Regions from separate parts of the Exiguobacterium oxidotolerans JCM 12280 genome, predicted to be linked through region 3. Evidence: riboswitches for the same ligand, from Rfam matches in the RefSeq annotation. Region 3 holds a riboswitch; each other region holds the start of a gene.
The links. A riboswitch is a leader RNA that binds a small molecule or an ion and turns the genes downstream of it on or off. The one in region 3 is predicted to bind S-adenosylmethionine.

Region 1 (5,527 bases), 600 kb from region 3:
TGCTCAGCAACTACCAACATCCAGGTGAAGGTCTTGACGGCAAACAGATCACAGCAGTTGACCCGAAAGAGCTTGAACAAGCGATGCAAGATGGCATCGGCATCCAAAAAACAGGTGGTGTCGGCTACCTCTCCGGTCTTCCGACAGGCAACACTAAATCGTACTCGCACCACCATTAATCTGAACAACGAACGACTGCATCGTTCTTCACTAAAACAGGTGTCTCCCGTTTCCGTCATGACTGGAATGGGAAGACACCTGTTTTTAGTTTTGAATTTGTTTAACCTCTGCTTCGAGCCGCTCGAGAAATCCATTGACGATTTTCTCGTTCTCGCGTTCTCCGCCTAACGATAAGAGACTGCGACCGACGAAGTTGACACCTTCATTTTTCCCCGTGTAAATCAAACGACAGGTCGTCGCATCAATCCGCTTCAGCGCAAACGACATCTCGAGGCGAAACATCTTTGCTAACGTAAAACCAATCGTATTTTGTTTATAGTCCGGTTCATTCGTATAGGCAAGATCGGTCACGATGTAGGTTTCAAGCCGGTTCCCTTGCATATAGGTTTGGCGGTACGTCGATCCGACGACACCCGGTTTACGTTCAATCACCTCATGCTGGACGACACCCGGAATGAGTCGTTGCAGTCGATCATGGTCAAACAGATGCCACGCTTGTTCAATCGGAATCGGGAGTACCTTTTCTTCGCGCCACGTCACCATGACACCACCTCCTTTTAGTTTAAAAATACCCCGATGTCCGTCGTTCTAACGCTCGACTCCGGAACAATCAGGGTATTTTCCTTACTTTAAGTGGTTTTTAGTGTTCACTTCACGGTTTGACGTTCTAACGCGTGACCGAGGAATTTTGCAAGTTCCAGCATCCCGAACTTCCCAGCCGCCGCTTCAGCGTCTGAATTGTAATTCGTATTCGTATTGACGTCGTACGTATAGATCGTCCCGTCTGCATCCTTGATGAACTCAATCCCGGCGACCGCGATTTGGTTCGCCTTCAAAAATGCCTCGTATTGCGCGATGATCGGGTCATCGAACCCCTCAACGACTTGGAATTTCATCGGCGTCTCTGCCACCTCTTCTCCGACCGGGCAGAACAAATCATCGATGACACATGCATCGGCAGGGCAGAGCTCGAATCCTTCCGACGTATCGACACGGACCGCATAGACGAACTTACCACCGACGAATTCACAACGCGTAATGTACGGTTCAGGTGCTTGAATGTACTCTTGAATCAACGTGATGCCGTCGACCGGCTCATCGAATGTCGGTCCGTCAAGATAGGTCTCGAGTGCTTCAATCGAGTGGAACAACTGAACGCCGAGTCCTTTGCCGGCACGATTGTGTTTCGTGATGAACGACGATACTCCGATGTTTTGAGCAGCTTGGACGATTTGATCCCGCCCGACGGCTGCCGTCGTTTTCGGAACACGGATACCTGCTTTGCGTAAGGCGGTGTACTGGTTAACCTTACTGACTTCAAGTCGTAACGCACGGCTTCCGTTGAAAACCGTCCGATCATGTTCTTCGAGCCAAGCGAGGACCCCTTCCGTCAATTCTGGTGCATAGCGGTGCCCCCGTGTATGGGACGAGGCACTCATCCGGCTGTAAAAAACGCCCTCTGGTGGTGTTTCATCAAGTGGAACGATGCCTTCGTTGAGGTGCCACTGTTCATACGGTAAGTTGAGTTCCTCGAGTCGCTTGATTAAATGATCCGTCCATTCCTGATTTTCGTGTAAAATATGAATTTTCGTCATTTTAGTTGACCTACCTTTCGTTTCGCTTCGACACGTGGCATGACCTCGCGGGCAAAGCGTTCCATTTCTTCGAGTTGGGGAGAAAATTGAAGCAAGAGCAATGTCACGCCGACCGCTTCAAATTCAAGAATCCGTTCTGCGATTTGATCCGGCGTCCCAATCAGGTTCGGACGCAAGCCACGGTTTGAGACGGAATAGTCATTTCGTTTGACCTGTTGTTCGAGTTGCGATTTACTGACGAAGTCGTCATACCCGGCGTATCCGGCACCGTCTTCTTTCACGTCCGTAATCCGGCGCCATTCTTCGAGCGCTGCTGCTTCCGTCTCGCGACAGATGATATAAGCCGCCAGTCCGAAACTCGCAAGCGGCTGCTTCCCGGTCGCCGCGCGGCGGGTTTTCATATCCGTAATCTTCGTCGCGACTTCATCGACTGTTCCTCCGTGCATGACATAGGCATCACAGTGATTGACGATTGTCTGTTTCCCCGTCTCGCTCTCACCACCGGCGTACAGCTTGATACCGGGACGCTGAACGGGTTTCGGGTGAAGCTCTGCCCGTTCCAGCTGATAGTAGTCCCCGTCAAAACTGTAGGGTGATGCGTCCGCCCATAATCCTTTCATGACCGTCACGAATTCTTCCGTTCGGGCATACCGTTCGTCATGGGCTGTAAAAATCCCATTGTACTGACGGGCTTCTTCCTCCCACCAGGCCGAAACGACGTTGAGCGTGAACCGTCCATTACTCAATTGATCAATGTTTGCCGCCATCTTTGCTGTTGTTGCCGGATTATGAAAACCGGGTCGGACGGCTGTCATGATTTCCAACCGTTCCGTTGTTGCCGCGATGGCTGCTGCTGTCGTCCACGCCTCAAGACTCGGTTCGGCTATTCCTTTGATGTCGTTTAAATTCAATTCTGCAATCAATGTCGTCGAAAAGCCAATCCGTTCTGCCGTCTGTGCGACGTGTTTCGCATAATCGAATGTCGCCGGCATTTGTTCATCCTCGACGTTCCGTAACCAACCTCCGAAGATTGGTAGCCAAAATCCGTATTCCATCCCCCGTGCCCCCTTTTTGCATAAAAAATCGCTCTTTTCGTTTAGAAAAGAGCGACGAATGTCTACTGTCGGCTCTTATCTTCAAAGGAATGAATTCCTTTTGGAAGTAGCACCTTCCGCTCATGCGGGGTTGCTGAAGTGTCGTCGGGCCAGTCCCTCGACTTCTCGTGATAAGAATGATTGAAGTTAGCGTACATCTTTTAGCGGAGTAAAGCAACCTTTAAACCTTCTTTTCCTATCGGAATTAAAAAAACATTTGGAAAATCACTCTGTTTCTTGATACTTCTTTGTCTAGAATCTAAAAACAGGGATTGCACATCGGTTTAAGATGGCAATCCCTGCTTTATATGGTGCTGTTCAAAATCAATTCATTCTGGTGATACGAACGGTGGGTCATTGTGATTTGCATCCATCATGGCTGTCCGGTGACCAGTCGTCGAAACTTCTTCCCCACGCACGCGATCGTAGAACTTCGCGATTGTGACGCTGAAGTACGGGCCAATCCAGAGGAAACCGATTCCGAGCGTAATGATTCCGAGCAAGAACCAGCCGATGAACGAAAGGACAAGGAAAAATGCCTCTTTTTTATGGCCATCCATCATTTGGCGTGAACGTGTAATCGCATCGAGAATGCCGATTGACGGTTCGTCGCGCAAAATGTAGTACGTCAGCATGTACGAAAATGACTTGATGATTCCCGGAATGATGAACAGCAAGAACCAGAGCCCTAAGAAAATCGTCTGAACGATCGCAAGACCAACGGCTTTCAGAAACATTTTGTACGGCTCAAACAAGTCGGCGATTTTCGTCTCTTCGTCCCGGGCGACAGATAGTGCAAGCCATGACCAACCAATCGCAATTGGGAGCGTGACAATCGACAAGAGTAAGCCAATCAAGTCGATGAACTCGAAATCGTTACCTGATGATGCGGCTCCATTTGGAACACCTTGAATGATCAGAAACAATAGCATCATTAATGCCATGAATCCCCAGCGTCCCTGCAACGACTCGCGCGCTGCTAATTTTAATTGTTTTGACATCGAAAGATCCTCCTCAAAAATAAGTTCTACTCTACTTTACGGTACATCTTTGAGGAGGTTTCATTTTTAACGCTTGTCTTTTTTTAATTTCTGAACTGCTGCTTTTTCAAGCTGTTGCTGGCACGCCGTATACAAGGAGCGTCGTCCATCGAGTCGTTCGATCGCAAACGGAATATCATGTTTTTTCGCTTGTACGAGGACGTGTGCCGCTGCTGCGTGGGAAACACGACTTTTGACGACGACAATTGCGTCGGTCTTTTTCGCGAGACAGGCGATTTTTTTTGCGGCTTGGGCGTCTCCGCCCAAATGGATTAACTCGATGCCCGTCTCCGCAAAGAAGTCACGGTAGACGGCACGTTGTTGCTCATTACCGACGATGACGAGACGCATCCCGTCGTAGGAAGCAAAATCGAGCGCCGTTTTGTCAACGAATTCGATGGGTTGACCGGGTAACGTCGTCGTATCGAGGCGTTCGAGCTGATGGGCTTTTTTCTCCCGGAGGCGTCGTTCTTTTTTGACTTTCTTCGCCTTCGGTTTCCGCTGCATCATCTTATCGTAACGTCCTGTTTTCGTTTGTTTGTTCGCGAGGGATGTCGCGGCGGACTCGGGCGAACCACTCGATACGTCGCGCTGCGGTAACTCCGTCACGATTGGTACCTCGTAATGAAATGCATGTTTCCAGACAATCGTCAATGTCTCCGGATGACCTTTCCACATGACGAGATCGACGAGTTGTCCTGCTTTCAGCTGGAAGAACCGCATGTCTTCAAGTGGTGTCGTATAGTAGAACGGTTTTCCTGTCTCATCTTTCAGTGGACCATCAATCGTTGCTTCGATGATCCCGTGATTCTTGACGATGCACTTTTCAAACACGATCCGCTCTGCGAGTGGTTTTACCTGGTCCGTCGCGACGACGGCTAGGATTTCAAGTGATGTCCGCCGCTCATCTTGATGCAGGACTTGGACACGGACTTCCATCCCGTGCTCCAGGTTCCAGTCGCGGATTTCTGTTTCCGAGATATGACTGTTCGACCACTCGCGTAACGAACCACCCTTTAATTGCCGTTCGAACGTATAGGAATACCGTTGTTCGATAGTCCGTTCAACTTCTTCCTTCACTTCCTCGATGACTGTAGCAGGCGGACTGGCTGGTGCCCCCCGGCATTCTGCCGGCTCCGCCTCCAAATCTTCTAACCCCGTCGTTGTTTGACGTGGCGCATAGTACTGCGACAGCTGGACCCATTCATCGATTCCGTTGATCTCATCGAGTAACAAGTTCCAGTCATCCGCTGTTTCGACGATGTTCAGTTTGCTTGTCACTAACGCCTTCGCTCGTTCGATTACGTGATGCATCATGTTAAAAACCCCTTTGCTATTTTTTCCAACTATAGCAAGGTCAAGATGCTTCACCATTACAAAAAAACAACCAGGTATTTTTTTGTTAAGGGTTACGGTTTGACGTGAACGGCCGGATCACCTCTCCGGTATTTTTCGACGACGACAATCAAGACGGTAATGATGACGAGTAAGAACCACGAGGAGAGTTTTCCGAAATCGACAAGCGCCCAGCCCTCTTGTTGATGCGGATAGACCCAACCCTTGAAAAAGGTGACGATGTTTTCCGCCAGCCAGATAAACCAGGCAATCAATAAGAACG
Region 2 (5,527 bases), 1.1 Mb from region 3:
TGGCGTGAACACTTCCTCGGTTTCAAATCAATGTAATGATTAAAAAAAAAACGGACCTTCCCTAACCCGGGAGGTCCGCTTCTTTTAGCTAACATTAAAATGTCATTTCCGCGTATTTCGTAACTTGGCGATCGATTAAGTACAATTCGATTTGCTCACGATACGCTTTATAGTGGTCTGACGCGATATGCGCTTCTAACGCTTCTTCGTCCTGATAGACTTCATAAAGCATGAACTGATGTTCATCTTCGATCGATTGATGTAAGCTATAACGCAAGCACCCCGGCTCGTTTTGTGAAGCTTTGTAGACTGTACTTAAAATCGGAAAGACTTGATCGGCTAAACCTGCTTTGACTGTGATGACCGCGTTGACAATAATTTCTCCCATGACTTGTTTTCCTCCTCATCATTCGTTACTCCTATCTGTACCCGTTTTATAGAAAGTCATACCTCAAAAACCGAAAAGGATGATTATGATGCAACAGCAACTCTTCACTCAACTCGATCAACTCGAACAACAAATCATTGAACAACGTCGTGATCTGCACCGTCACCCGGAACTCTCTTTTCAAGAAGTGCGGACACCAAATGCAATCGCCTCGTTTTATGATGCGCTTGGTCTCCCTTACCGCAGGAACGTCGGTGGAAGCGGGATCGTCGCGACCCTCAAAGGAAAATATCCTGGAAAAACCATCGCCATTCGGGCTGATTTTGATGCCCTGCCACTGCAGGAGGAAACGGATCTCGCCTTCCGTTCGATTCATCCGGGCGTCATGCATGCGTGCGGACATGACGGACATACGGCGATTGCACTTGGTCTTGCGGCGGCCTTTACAGCACTGCAAGAAGAGCTTCATGGAACAATCGTGTTCATTCATCAACACGGGGAAGAAGTTTTCCCAGGTGGTGCCATTCAAATGATTGAAGACGGATGTCTCGACGGAGTCGATGCAATTTTCGGTACGCATCTCGAAAACGACTTGCCTGTCGGGACAATCGGCTATCACGCAGGACATACGCTTTGTGCCATCGATGAATTTGAAATCGTCGTCCACGGACAGGGTGGTCATGCGCAAGCGCCGCATAAGACACAAGATGCGCTTGTCGCCGGGGCGCAACTCGTCTGTAATCTCCAACACCTCGTCAGTCGTCGCGTTGATCCGTTTTCACCTGCCATCGTCGCGATTGGTTCATTCCATGCCGGAACGGCTCCAAATATTGTTACCGGTGAAGCACGGATTGTCGGAGAAATTCGAACATTTGACGAAACACTCCGGCACCAGTTACGGCAAGAGGTCGATTTAGTTGCCCGGACGACATGTGCCGGAATCGGTGCCAGCTACTCCATCGACTTTACGACCGGTTATCCGTCCCTGTGGAACCATCCGGTAGAAACAAATCTCGTTAAGGAAGCGACAGCTTTCTTAGGTGAGGCATCTGTCAAAGAACTCAAGCCGATGATGGCAGCCGATGATTTCGCCTATTATTTAGAGCGTATCCCAGGAAGCTACTTCTTTACGGGGTCCGCCAAAACGGACGGGAGTACGATTTATCCGCAACACCATCCGAAATATGAAATCGATGAACAGGCGTTACTCATCGGTGCAAAAGCCTTAGGCGCAACCGTCCTGCATGCTTTACAATCTTAAGGATTGACTTTGTCGTTTTAGAGATGCTATTATCACATCAATGATAACGAATTTAATCAACTTCATATAACACTTATCAAGAGTGGACTGAGAGATCTGGATCGATGACGTCCCAGCAACCTGCCTTCAGTGGCAAGGTGCTACGACCAGCAAAGCGCAAGCTTTGGTTGATAAAAAGCGACGACTCCTTTTGCAACCAAGCAAAGGAGTCGTTTTCGTTTTCTCGCTGTCAGAGCACGAATCACTACAGGGCGACTAACGCCAGCGGAAAGGACGAGATATAGATGGAAAAAGCAACATTCGCAGGAGGCTGTTTTTGGTGCATGGTGACACCCTTTGAGGAATTACCGGGGATTCACGGAATTGTTTCCGGTTATACAGGAGGACATGTGGAAAACCCGACATACGAACAAGTGAAAACGGGGACGACAGGTCATGTCGAAGTCGTTGAAGTTACATTTGACCCGGCACTCTTCCCATACGAACGGTTACTCGAACTTTACTGGCCGCAAACGGATCCGACAGATGCCGGCGGACAGTTCCAAGACCGCGGGACCCAATATGCACCTGCCATCTTTTATCATACGGAAGAACAGCGCCTTGCTGCGATTGCTTCACGTGACGCGCTTGCTGCGAGCAATCGCTTTAAGCAACCGATTGTCACACGAATTGAAGCGGCACAAGCGTTTTACCCAGCAGAAGACTATCATCAAGGCTTCCACAAAAAGAATCCAGAGCACTACAAAAAAGACCGGCAAGCATCAGGTCGCGATGAATTCATCGATGTGGCTTGGAAAGAAGAAGTTTCTGTCTAAACTAAAAAAGCCCGCTCTTCGCGTGGGCTTTTTTGGTTGCAAATAAACGCTTATGAAGAGTACATATGCTATAACGAAAGACAATCAGTTCACGCTTCCCTGTCTCGCCTCGTCTTCAAAGCGGCAATCTTCCGCGCCGCTACAGCAAAGCTGCAGGGTCGCGACCGATTGCTTTTCGCTTTAAAAGCGATTCGAGACGGATTGCGCTCTAAAGCTACTCTATGATTTTTCTCTGCGGTATACCCTGAAAGCTTCGTTTTTCGTTGACTCCTGCGGGAAAAAGCGCGTGAACACGCGCTGCCAAGAGGCTGGCAAGACCCTGCTCGTTGTCCGTGAGGATCAAGGAGCAACGGCTTGCGCCTCGCCCGAGGAAAGCAACGAAAAAGGGAGAAGCTTTCATTTCACAACTACTAATTCGTCTTCGCGCTGAAAAATCGACTTGATGTTGCCAGAGCTAACCGTAAGAATTACGATACCTTTTCCGACAACTCATCCGAAGCTTCGATTTCTACGACTTGATATCGTTTCAACACAAAGATACCGGCTAACATCACAATCAATCCAGCGACTTGTCCGAGCGAAAGTTCAAGTTTCGGTAAACCGAACCAACCGAACAAGTCGACACATAATGCAAAACTCAGTTGCGAAATCAAGACGACCGAAATCGCAATCGATGGACCGAGCAGCTGAATCCCACGCATCACACAAAATACGACACCGACACCGACCAGACCACCAAATAAATATAGCGGTTCGACCGTTTGAATGTTCGATAATGTACCACCCCGAAATACGAGTAGCGCAAGCAGTGAACCAACAAACCCGACAAAAAAGACGAGGGTCGTCGTCGCCCATGCCCCGAACGCATGACTCATCCGGGCATTCAATACCGTCTGTAAACTAATCATCATTCCTGCCGTAATCGCACAAAACATACCTAATCCCAAGCTAGCCCCTCCTCATTCGTAACTATTTCCGTTCGCTTTTTCTTTAATCCGCTCTACATCTAAAATAATGATTTTCCCGCGTCGTCTCGCTAAGATTCCTTCCTCACAAAGCGTTGAGATGATGCGGTTTAAATGACGGTAACTCGTCCCGAGCCAATCGGCGACGTCGTGGAGATTCGACGTTCGCATCTCTTGATAAAACAGGCTGTCGGAAACGTCCGAGGTAATCGATAACAAATACCCGGCAAACCGTTCTTCGACCGAGTAGAGGACGTGGAACGATGCTGACTTCGAGTCCGCGTACCATTTGGTCGTAATGACCCGCAGTAAAAATTGTAAAAAGGTGTTCGTCGTATTGTGCTCACGTAAGATCGCATACGGAATGCTGAGTGCCACGACGTCCGTAATCACCTCGATGGTATTCAAGACTTCCCGTTCGTTGATATATTCCGCGTCCCCAATCACCGTCATCGCCTTTTTGAAGCGTAAAATCCGTTGTTTCCCTTCAGCCGATGCTGCAGAGATTTTAATTTTTCCTTCGACGATGAAATACATCCGGTCAATCGGTTCACCCGTCACACATAACAGGTCCCCTTCCGAAAACGTTTCGATGCGTAAATAGCCTTTACTGGTCTCCGTAAAAATATCCACTAAGTCGTACTGTTTTAAATAGGTCTCAATCGTCTGCATAGATCCTCCCTTTAGGACAGTGAAAAAATCGCAACTCCGGCAAGCATCAAACTGATCCCGATCCACTGTCCCCGGTTACTCCTTTTTTTGATGACACCAAACCAGCCGTTCAAATCAATCACGAATGCACATAAAATTTGTGCGACGAGCAACAAACACATCGCCCACGTCATGCCGAGTAACTGAATCGACGTCAGTTCGGTCACGACGACGAGTACGCCAAGCAATCCGCCACTGGCGTAGATGAGCGGAAGCTGCCGAAAGCCGCCGATTTTCCGGTCGCGGACCACACTATAAATCGCTAAACACCCCATCAATCCGACGAAATGAACGATTGTCACGGAAAACCATGGGCCAATGGCATCTCCTAAACGGGCATTAAAAATTCCCTGCAACGCAATGAACAGTCCACTCATTAATGCGAATATAACTCCCTGCACTTTAAGGCACCTCCTTTTGTTTCTTCTGTTATGAGTAGACACTATTTGCACCTCGTCTGAAAAGGACAAATGTCCCGTTTTAAAAAATTGTATAAAAAAAGACGGATTGCCCGTCTTCAGCGTGTAGACAAACGATTAAGAAACGTAAACATGCGATATCGAGATGCAATCCGTTCGTGCTTCCCCATCTCGCCTCGTCTTCAAAGCGGTAGTACCTAAAAAGCGTCATGTTTCGTTGACTCCTACGGGAAAACGTGCGTTTTTAACGCACGTTCAGAGGCAGGCAAGACCCTGCTCGTTGACCGTGAGGACAAAGGAGCAATGGCTTGCGCCTCGCCCGAGGAAAGCAACGAAACATGACGCTTAGTCTCCGATTGCACATTGTCTACAGTCCAAAGACGGATTGCCCGTCTTCCCAGGAACAATCCGCCTTACTGATCCATTACATATAATCCGCCCACACCCGTTCAATTTGCTCAAATGCCTCCCGCTGCATCCGTTCGAATAATTCGGAAACGGTCGGAATATCTGCAACCAGACCGGACACGAGACCGGCATTGACATACCCGTTGACCTCGTCACCATCGACCGCCCCCGTCACATGATAGGATTCTGTCGTCTTCGCGTTAAAATCGTCAAGCGACGAAACATCTTCGAGTGTCGCAACATACGGTCCGCTTAAGACACGCCGGACACGACCGACGGAACGACCGATGATTCGTGTCTCAAGATCCGTTGCTCCTACGAGATGGTTCTTGTAGTTCGGATGAACGGCTGCTTCTTGCGTCGCAATCAGCCGCGTACCGAGTTGAACACCTACTGCACCAAGCATCCAGGCGGCTGCAAGACCACGACCGTCTCCAATTCCACCGGCCGCGACGACAGGGAGTCTGACGTGATCGACGATTTGCGGAACCAGTGTCAGCGTCGTCAGCTCAAGCGGTGAATTAATCCCCGCCGCTTCCACCCCTTCTGCGACAAGCAGG
Region 3 (5,527 bases):
TTATTCGTGTTGTCGGTTCTCCGGCAACGCCTTTTTTTTGTTTCCGAAAGATTTTGAAGCTGTCGTCTTGCTAATCAGAATTGTCCCTGCTACAATGCGATTAAGGAAATTACTTTAATTCATATCCGATTAGTCGGAATTAAAAGTGGGATACGGAGGACGGAAGGGCATGACAGTACGTTTCATGGATGTATTTACAGAGTGGGCGTCATCTTACGACGACACAGTAACGGGGCAAGATCCGGAGTACAAAGAAGTCTTTCGCCGTTATGACGACATATTAGAGACGGTCGCCGAAAAAGCGATGTCACCCGTTGCCGAATTTGGCGCAGGGACAGGCAACTTGACGCAACGTTTGCTTGCGCGTCATGAGCACGTACTTGCGATTGAACCAAGTCCGGAAATGCGCGACATCTTAATCCATAAAATTCCGGCGCTGGCTGTTCAAGATGGTCATTTCTTATCGTTTGAAGCAGCAGAGGCAAAAAGTTTTGTCTCGACTTATGCGTTTCATCATTTGACGGATGAAGAAAAAGGACAGGCCGTCGATTTGATGGCAGCGATTTTACCGGAAGACGGAAAAATCGTCTATGCCGATACGATGTTTGTTTCTGAGACAGCACGTCTAGAAACGATTGCAGAAGCAAAAACTCAAGGGTTTGACAACCTTGCAGAAGATTTAGAACGCGAATTTTATCCACTGATTCCAGTGATGGAACAGATTTTTACGTCACGCGGATTTGACGTGACATTCACACAATACAATCACTTCGTCTGGCTCGTAGAAGCCGAGAAAATGGGGGAATAAATCATGACAATCAAAAAAATGAACGTAGAAAGCTTTAACTTGGACCATACGAAAGTCAAAGCGCCATATATTCGTGTAGCAGGCTATAAAGACGGTAAAGTCGACCAAGTCGTCAAATATGATATTCGTTTCACACAACCGAACGTCGAGCAAATGCCGATGCGTGCGATGCACACACTTGAACATTTACTCGCTGAAAACATCCGCAACTATTCGGACGACGTCATCGATGTTTCGCCAATGGGCTGCCAGACTGGTTTCTACATGGCGATGATGAACTTTGACTCAGTCGAAAAAATGAGTGAACTCGTCGAGAAGACACTGAACGACGTCTTAGCGGCTGAAGTGATTCCGGCACAAAACGAAACACAATGTGGATTTGCGAGCGCACACGACCTTAAAGGAGCGAAGCACTATGCCGAGAAAATGCTTGCCGGTCGCGACGAATGGGACATCGTCTTCGGATGATCGCGAAGTCAGTCCGCGACCTCGTCGGAAATACGCCACTGTACGAGATTACTTCATTCGATTTGCCTGCTGGTACGCGGATTTTGGCGAAGCTCGAATGGATGAACCCTGGGGGCAGCGTCAAAGACCGCCTCGGTATCCAACTCGTTGATGCCGCAATCGAACAAGGGTACGTGACACCAGGCGGAACGATCATCGAACCGACTGCCGGCAACACCGGCATCGGTTTGGCGCTCGCCGCTAAAAAATATGACTTACAGGTCATTTGTGTCGTCCCGGAAAAGTTCAGTCAAGAGAAACAGACGTTGATGCGGGCACTCGGCGCGACTGTCGTCAACACGCCGACTGAACTCGATATGCAGGGCGCAATCGATAAGGCGAAAGAACTCGGACAAACGATACCGAACAGTTATGTGCCACTGCAATTCGAAAACGAAGAAAATTCGGTCACCTATCAGCGGACACTTGGTCCGGAGCTTGTGGCGGAACTCGGTCACATCGACTGGTTCGTCGCCGGATGCGGATCAGGTGGGACGTTTGCCGGAACGACGGCGTTCTTAAAAGAACGTTTCGGGACAAAAGGTGCAATCGTCGAACCGGAAGGCTCTGTCCTCAACGGAGGGCCAGCCGGACCGCATAAAACAGAAGGAATCGGGACAGCCAAGTGGCCAAGTCTCGTTTCGCACGACCTAGTCGATGAAATTCATACGATTTCTGATTCGGATGCTTTTACGAAGGTCCATGAACTGGCGGCACGTGAAGGGTTACTCGTCGGCAGTTCAGCAGGAGCTGCACTCGCCTCGGCGCTCGATATCGCACAGCGCCATCCTGGAAGTACGATTGTCACCGTCTTCGCAGACAGTGCAGAACGGTATTTGAGCCAACAAATCTTTGAAAAGGTGGACGAGACACATGCGTAAAAAAACAGCGTTGATTCACGGAGGAACGGGTGTAGACAAGGCAACGGGTGCCGTTACGCCGCCAATCTATCAAACGAGCACATATAAGCAAGAAAAAATCGGTCAATTAAAAGACGGGTATGAGTACTCGCGCACAGCAAACCCGACGCGGACGAGCATCGAACGATTGATTGCTGATCTTGAGGGGGGAGTCCGTGGATTCGCATTCGGATCAGGAATGGCGGCGATTCATGCTGTCTTTAACCTGCTTCAGTCCGGCGACCACATCGTCATGACGGACGACGTTTACGGCGGAACGTTCCGTTTGATGCAACGTGTTTTACCGAAGTTCAACATCGAAGTGACATTCGTCGATACGACGGATCTTGCTGCGACGGAAGCGGCGATTCAGGACAACACGAAGATGCTCTACGTCGAGACACCGACGAACCCGTTATTAAAAGTGACGGACATCGAAGCGATCGGAGCGATCACGCGTCGCCACGACTTGAAGCTCGTCGTCGACAACACGTTCGCGACACCGTACTTGCAACAACCAATCGCGCTGGGGGCAGATATCGTGCTGCATAGTGCAACGAAATACATCGGCGGACACTCGGACGTCGTCGCAGGGCTTGTCGTCGTCAACGATGATACGCTCGGCGAAGAACTCCACTTCATCCAAAACTCGACGGGTGGAATTCTCGGACCGCAAGACAGCTTCCTGCTTGTCCGTGGTCTGCGGACGCTCGGTATCCGGATGGAAGCGATCGAAGAGACAGCACATGAACTTGTCAGCTTCCTGCAAGCGCAAGACGTCGTCTCGAACATCTTTTACCCGGGACTCGCATCGCATCCCGGTCATACGATCCAACAAAAACAAGCGACTGGTTTCGGCGGGATGATCAGCTTTGATGTCGGTTCAGCTGCAAATGCAGAGAAACTTGTCGAAGCATCACACTTCTTCACGCTGGCTGAAAGCTTAGGGGCGGTCGAAAGTTTGATTTCCGTTCCGGCACGGATGACACATGCGTCGATTCCAGCAGAACGCCGTGCGGAACTCGGCATCACGGATGGTCTCGTCCGGATCTCGGTCGGACTTGAAGATGCAGAGGATTTGAAAGAAGATTTAACGCATGCTTTCAGTCTGCTCGAAAAAGTTTCTGAAAAAACTGTTTGACAAGCAAAATAACCCCTGCTAATATTCAAAATATATTAAAAACAACTAAATACCGATAACTCTTATCAAGAGTGGTGGAGGGACTGGCCCGATGAAACCCGGCAACCGCGGAATTTATTTCCGAAGTGGTGCTAATTCCAGCAGACGAACGTCTGCAAGATGAGAGCAAATGGTTTTGTGTACCGAAAGTGCGCGCGTTTGCTCTAAAACGTGCGCACTTTTTTTATGTTTAGGAGGGACAGTAGTGATTCGTTTACAGGATGTAGGAAAGATTTATCGCTCGAAGCGCGGCGAAGTCGAAGCTGTCGCAAACGTCGATCTCACGATCGAGCGCGGCGAAATTTTCGGAATAATTGGTTATTCCGGTGCAGGGAAGTCAACTTTGATTCGCCTGCTGAACATGTTGGAAGCACCGACAAGCGGTTCGATTCAAATTGATGGTGTCGAGATGACGACGTTACGACCGAAAGAATTACGTGGTGTCCGGAAAAACGTCTCGATGGTCTTCCAACACTTCAACTTGCTTTGGTCACGGACGGTCGAAGAAAACATCATGTTCCCGCTCGAACTCGGCGGATATCCGAGAGCACGTCGGAAAGAACGGGTCGCCGAACTGATTCAACTCGTCGGACTCGATGGTCGTGAAGGTGCCTATCCATCGCAACTCTCCGGTGGACAAAAGCAACGTGTCGGGATTGCCCGCGCATTGGCATCAAACCCGGACGTCTTATTATGTGACGAGGCGACAAGTGCCCTTGATCCGAAAACGACGGACTCAATCTTAGAGTTACTCGTCGACATCAATAAAAAACTGAAACTGACGATTGTCTTGATCACACACGAGATGCACGTCATTCAAAAAATCTGTCACCGGGTCGCCGTCATGGAGGCCGGAAAAATCGTCGAACAGGGTCCTGTTTCAGAAGTCTTCCGGCATCCGAAACAAGCGATGACAAAAGAATTCGTCAAACAACTGACGTCGTCTACAGAAAACGAGTTAACGTTCGCGAAACTCCGTGAGCGCTATCCGACCGGGAAAATCGTCCAGCTGACATTCGTCGGTTCGACAGCAGAAAGTCCGATTCTCGCAGAAGTCATGAAAGATTCGACCTTATTATTTAATATCATCGGCGGGAACGTCGGACAGACGCAGGACGGTGCACTCGGAACGTTGTTCATCCAACTGATTGGTGCAGCACATGAAACACAAGCGGTCATCGCGAAACTTCAAGCGAGTGACGTTGAAGTGGAGGTGGATCACCGATGACGACATTCTTTAACGACATCGATTGGGAAATGGTCTGGACGGCGACTGGCAGTACCGTTTATATGACAGCCGTCGCGGGTCTAGCGACTTTCATACTCGGTTTAATCATTGGTCTATTGTTGTACGCGACGAATGAAGACTTATTGTTTAAGAACCGGGCACTGTATTCCGTGCTCAGCTTTTTAGTCAACATCTTCCGTTCGATTCCGTTTATTATATTGTTGATTTTATTGATTCCAGTGACGCTCATCATCGTCGGGTCGTTCTTAGGACCGACAGCGGCACTTCCGGCACTGATTCTTGGGGCGGCACCGTTTTACGGGCGGATGGTCGAACTGGCACTGCGTGAAGTCGACAAAGGTGTCATCGAAGCAGCGGAATCGATGGGGGCAACGAAGTTCCAAATCATCTATAAAGTGTTGATTCCGGAAGCACTACCAGCAATCGTCTCCGGTATTACCGTTACGCTCGTCGCGCTCGTCGGTTACACGGCAATGGCCGGAGTAGTCGGAGGAGGTGGACTTGGGGACATGGCATATATCGAAGGTTTCCAGCGTTCTCAAAACGATGTCATCGCTATCGCGACATTGTTGATTCTCGTCATCGTCTTCATCATTCAAATTATTGGTGACCTGCTCGTAAAAGCAATCGATAAACGATAATACTATTTTAGTTAACTTGGGAGGAATTATTCATGAAACTTTGGAAAAAATTCGTCGGTACAGCAGCCGTATCCGTCTTAGCAGTCAGTCTTGCAGCATGTGGGGAAGAGTCGTCAGGAGACGACGCGAAGACACTTGTCATCGGTGCCTCAAACGTTCCCCATGCTGAAATCCTAGAGCACGTTCAAAAAGAGTATGAAGCAAAAGGCTACAAACTCGAAATCAAAAAGTTCCAAGATTATG

Region 1: it holds a riboswitch for S-adenosylmethionine, as region 3 does, so the genes downstream of both, P403_RS0107495 (LLM class flavin-dependent oxidoreductase) here and P403_RS0104465 (methionine ABC transporter ATP-binding protein) in region 3, are expected to answer to the same signal.
Region 2: it holds a riboswitch for S-adenosylmethionine, as region 3 does, so the genes downstream of both, msrA (peptide-methionine (S)-S-oxide reductase MsrA) here and P403_RS0104465 (methionine ABC transporter ATP-binding protein) in region 3, are expected to answer to the same signal.

The regions. Positions count from the first base shown of each region.
Region 1 covers NZ_JNIS01000001.1:1,472,212-1,477,738, forward strand. Annotated here, with positions in the region: gene P403_RS0107480 (PhoX family protein) at 1-179, shown strand, start outside; gene P403_RS0107485 (SRPBCC family protein) at 265-723, opposite strand; gene P403_RS0107490 (ATP-grasp domain-containing protein) at 828-1,775, opposite strand; gene P403_RS0107495 (LLM class flavin-dependent oxidoreductase) at 1,772-2,830, opposite strand; SAM riboswitch class I at 2,903-3,007, opposite strand; gene P403_RS0107500 (DUF975 family protein) at 3,199-3,870, opposite strand; gene P403_RS0107505 (DUF2325 domain-containing protein) at 3,937-5,226, opposite strand; gene P403_RS0107510 (DUF817 domain-containing protein) at 5,319-5,527, opposite strand, start outside.
Region 2 covers NZ_JNIS01000001.1:2,014,609-2,020,135, reverse strand. Annotated here, with positions in the region: gene P403_RS0110285 (SH3 domain-containing C40 family peptidase) at 1-36, shown strand, start outside; gene P403_RS0110280 (putative quinol monooxygenase) at 95-388, opposite strand; gene P403_RS0110275 (M20 metallopeptidase family protein) at 477-1,649, shown strand; SAM riboswitch class I at 1,720-1,826, shown strand; gene msrA (peptide-methionine (S)-S-oxide reductase MsrA) at 1,934-2,464, shown strand; gene P403_RS0110265 (DMT family transporter) at 2,932-3,411, opposite strand; gene P403_RS0110260 (Crp/Fnr family transcriptional regulator) at 3,424-4,101, opposite strand; gene P403_RS0110255 (DMT family transporter) at 4,113-4,541, opposite strand; gene P403_RS0110250 (NAD(P)H-dependent flavin oxidoreductase) at 4,984-5,527, opposite strand, start outside.
Region 3 covers NZ_JNIS01000001.1:870,080-875,606, reverse strand. Annotated here, with positions in the region: gene P403_RS0104485 (class I SAM-dependent methyltransferase) at 170-808, shown strand; gene P403_RS0104480 (S-ribosylhomocysteine lyase) at 812-1,276, shown strand; gene P403_RS0104475 (PLP-dependent cysteine synthase family protein) at 1,273-2,196, shown strand; gene P403_RS0104470 (bifunctional cystathionine gamma-lyase/homocysteine desulfhydrase) at 2,189-3,355, shown strand; SAM riboswitch class I at 3,415-3,521, shown strand; gene P403_RS0104465 (methionine ABC transporter ATP-binding protein) at 3,600-4,622, shown strand; gene P403_RS0104460 (methionine ABC transporter permease) at 4,619-5,284, shown strand; gene P403_RS0104455 (MetQ/NlpA family ABC transporter substrate-binding protein) at 5,317-5,527, shown strand, end outside.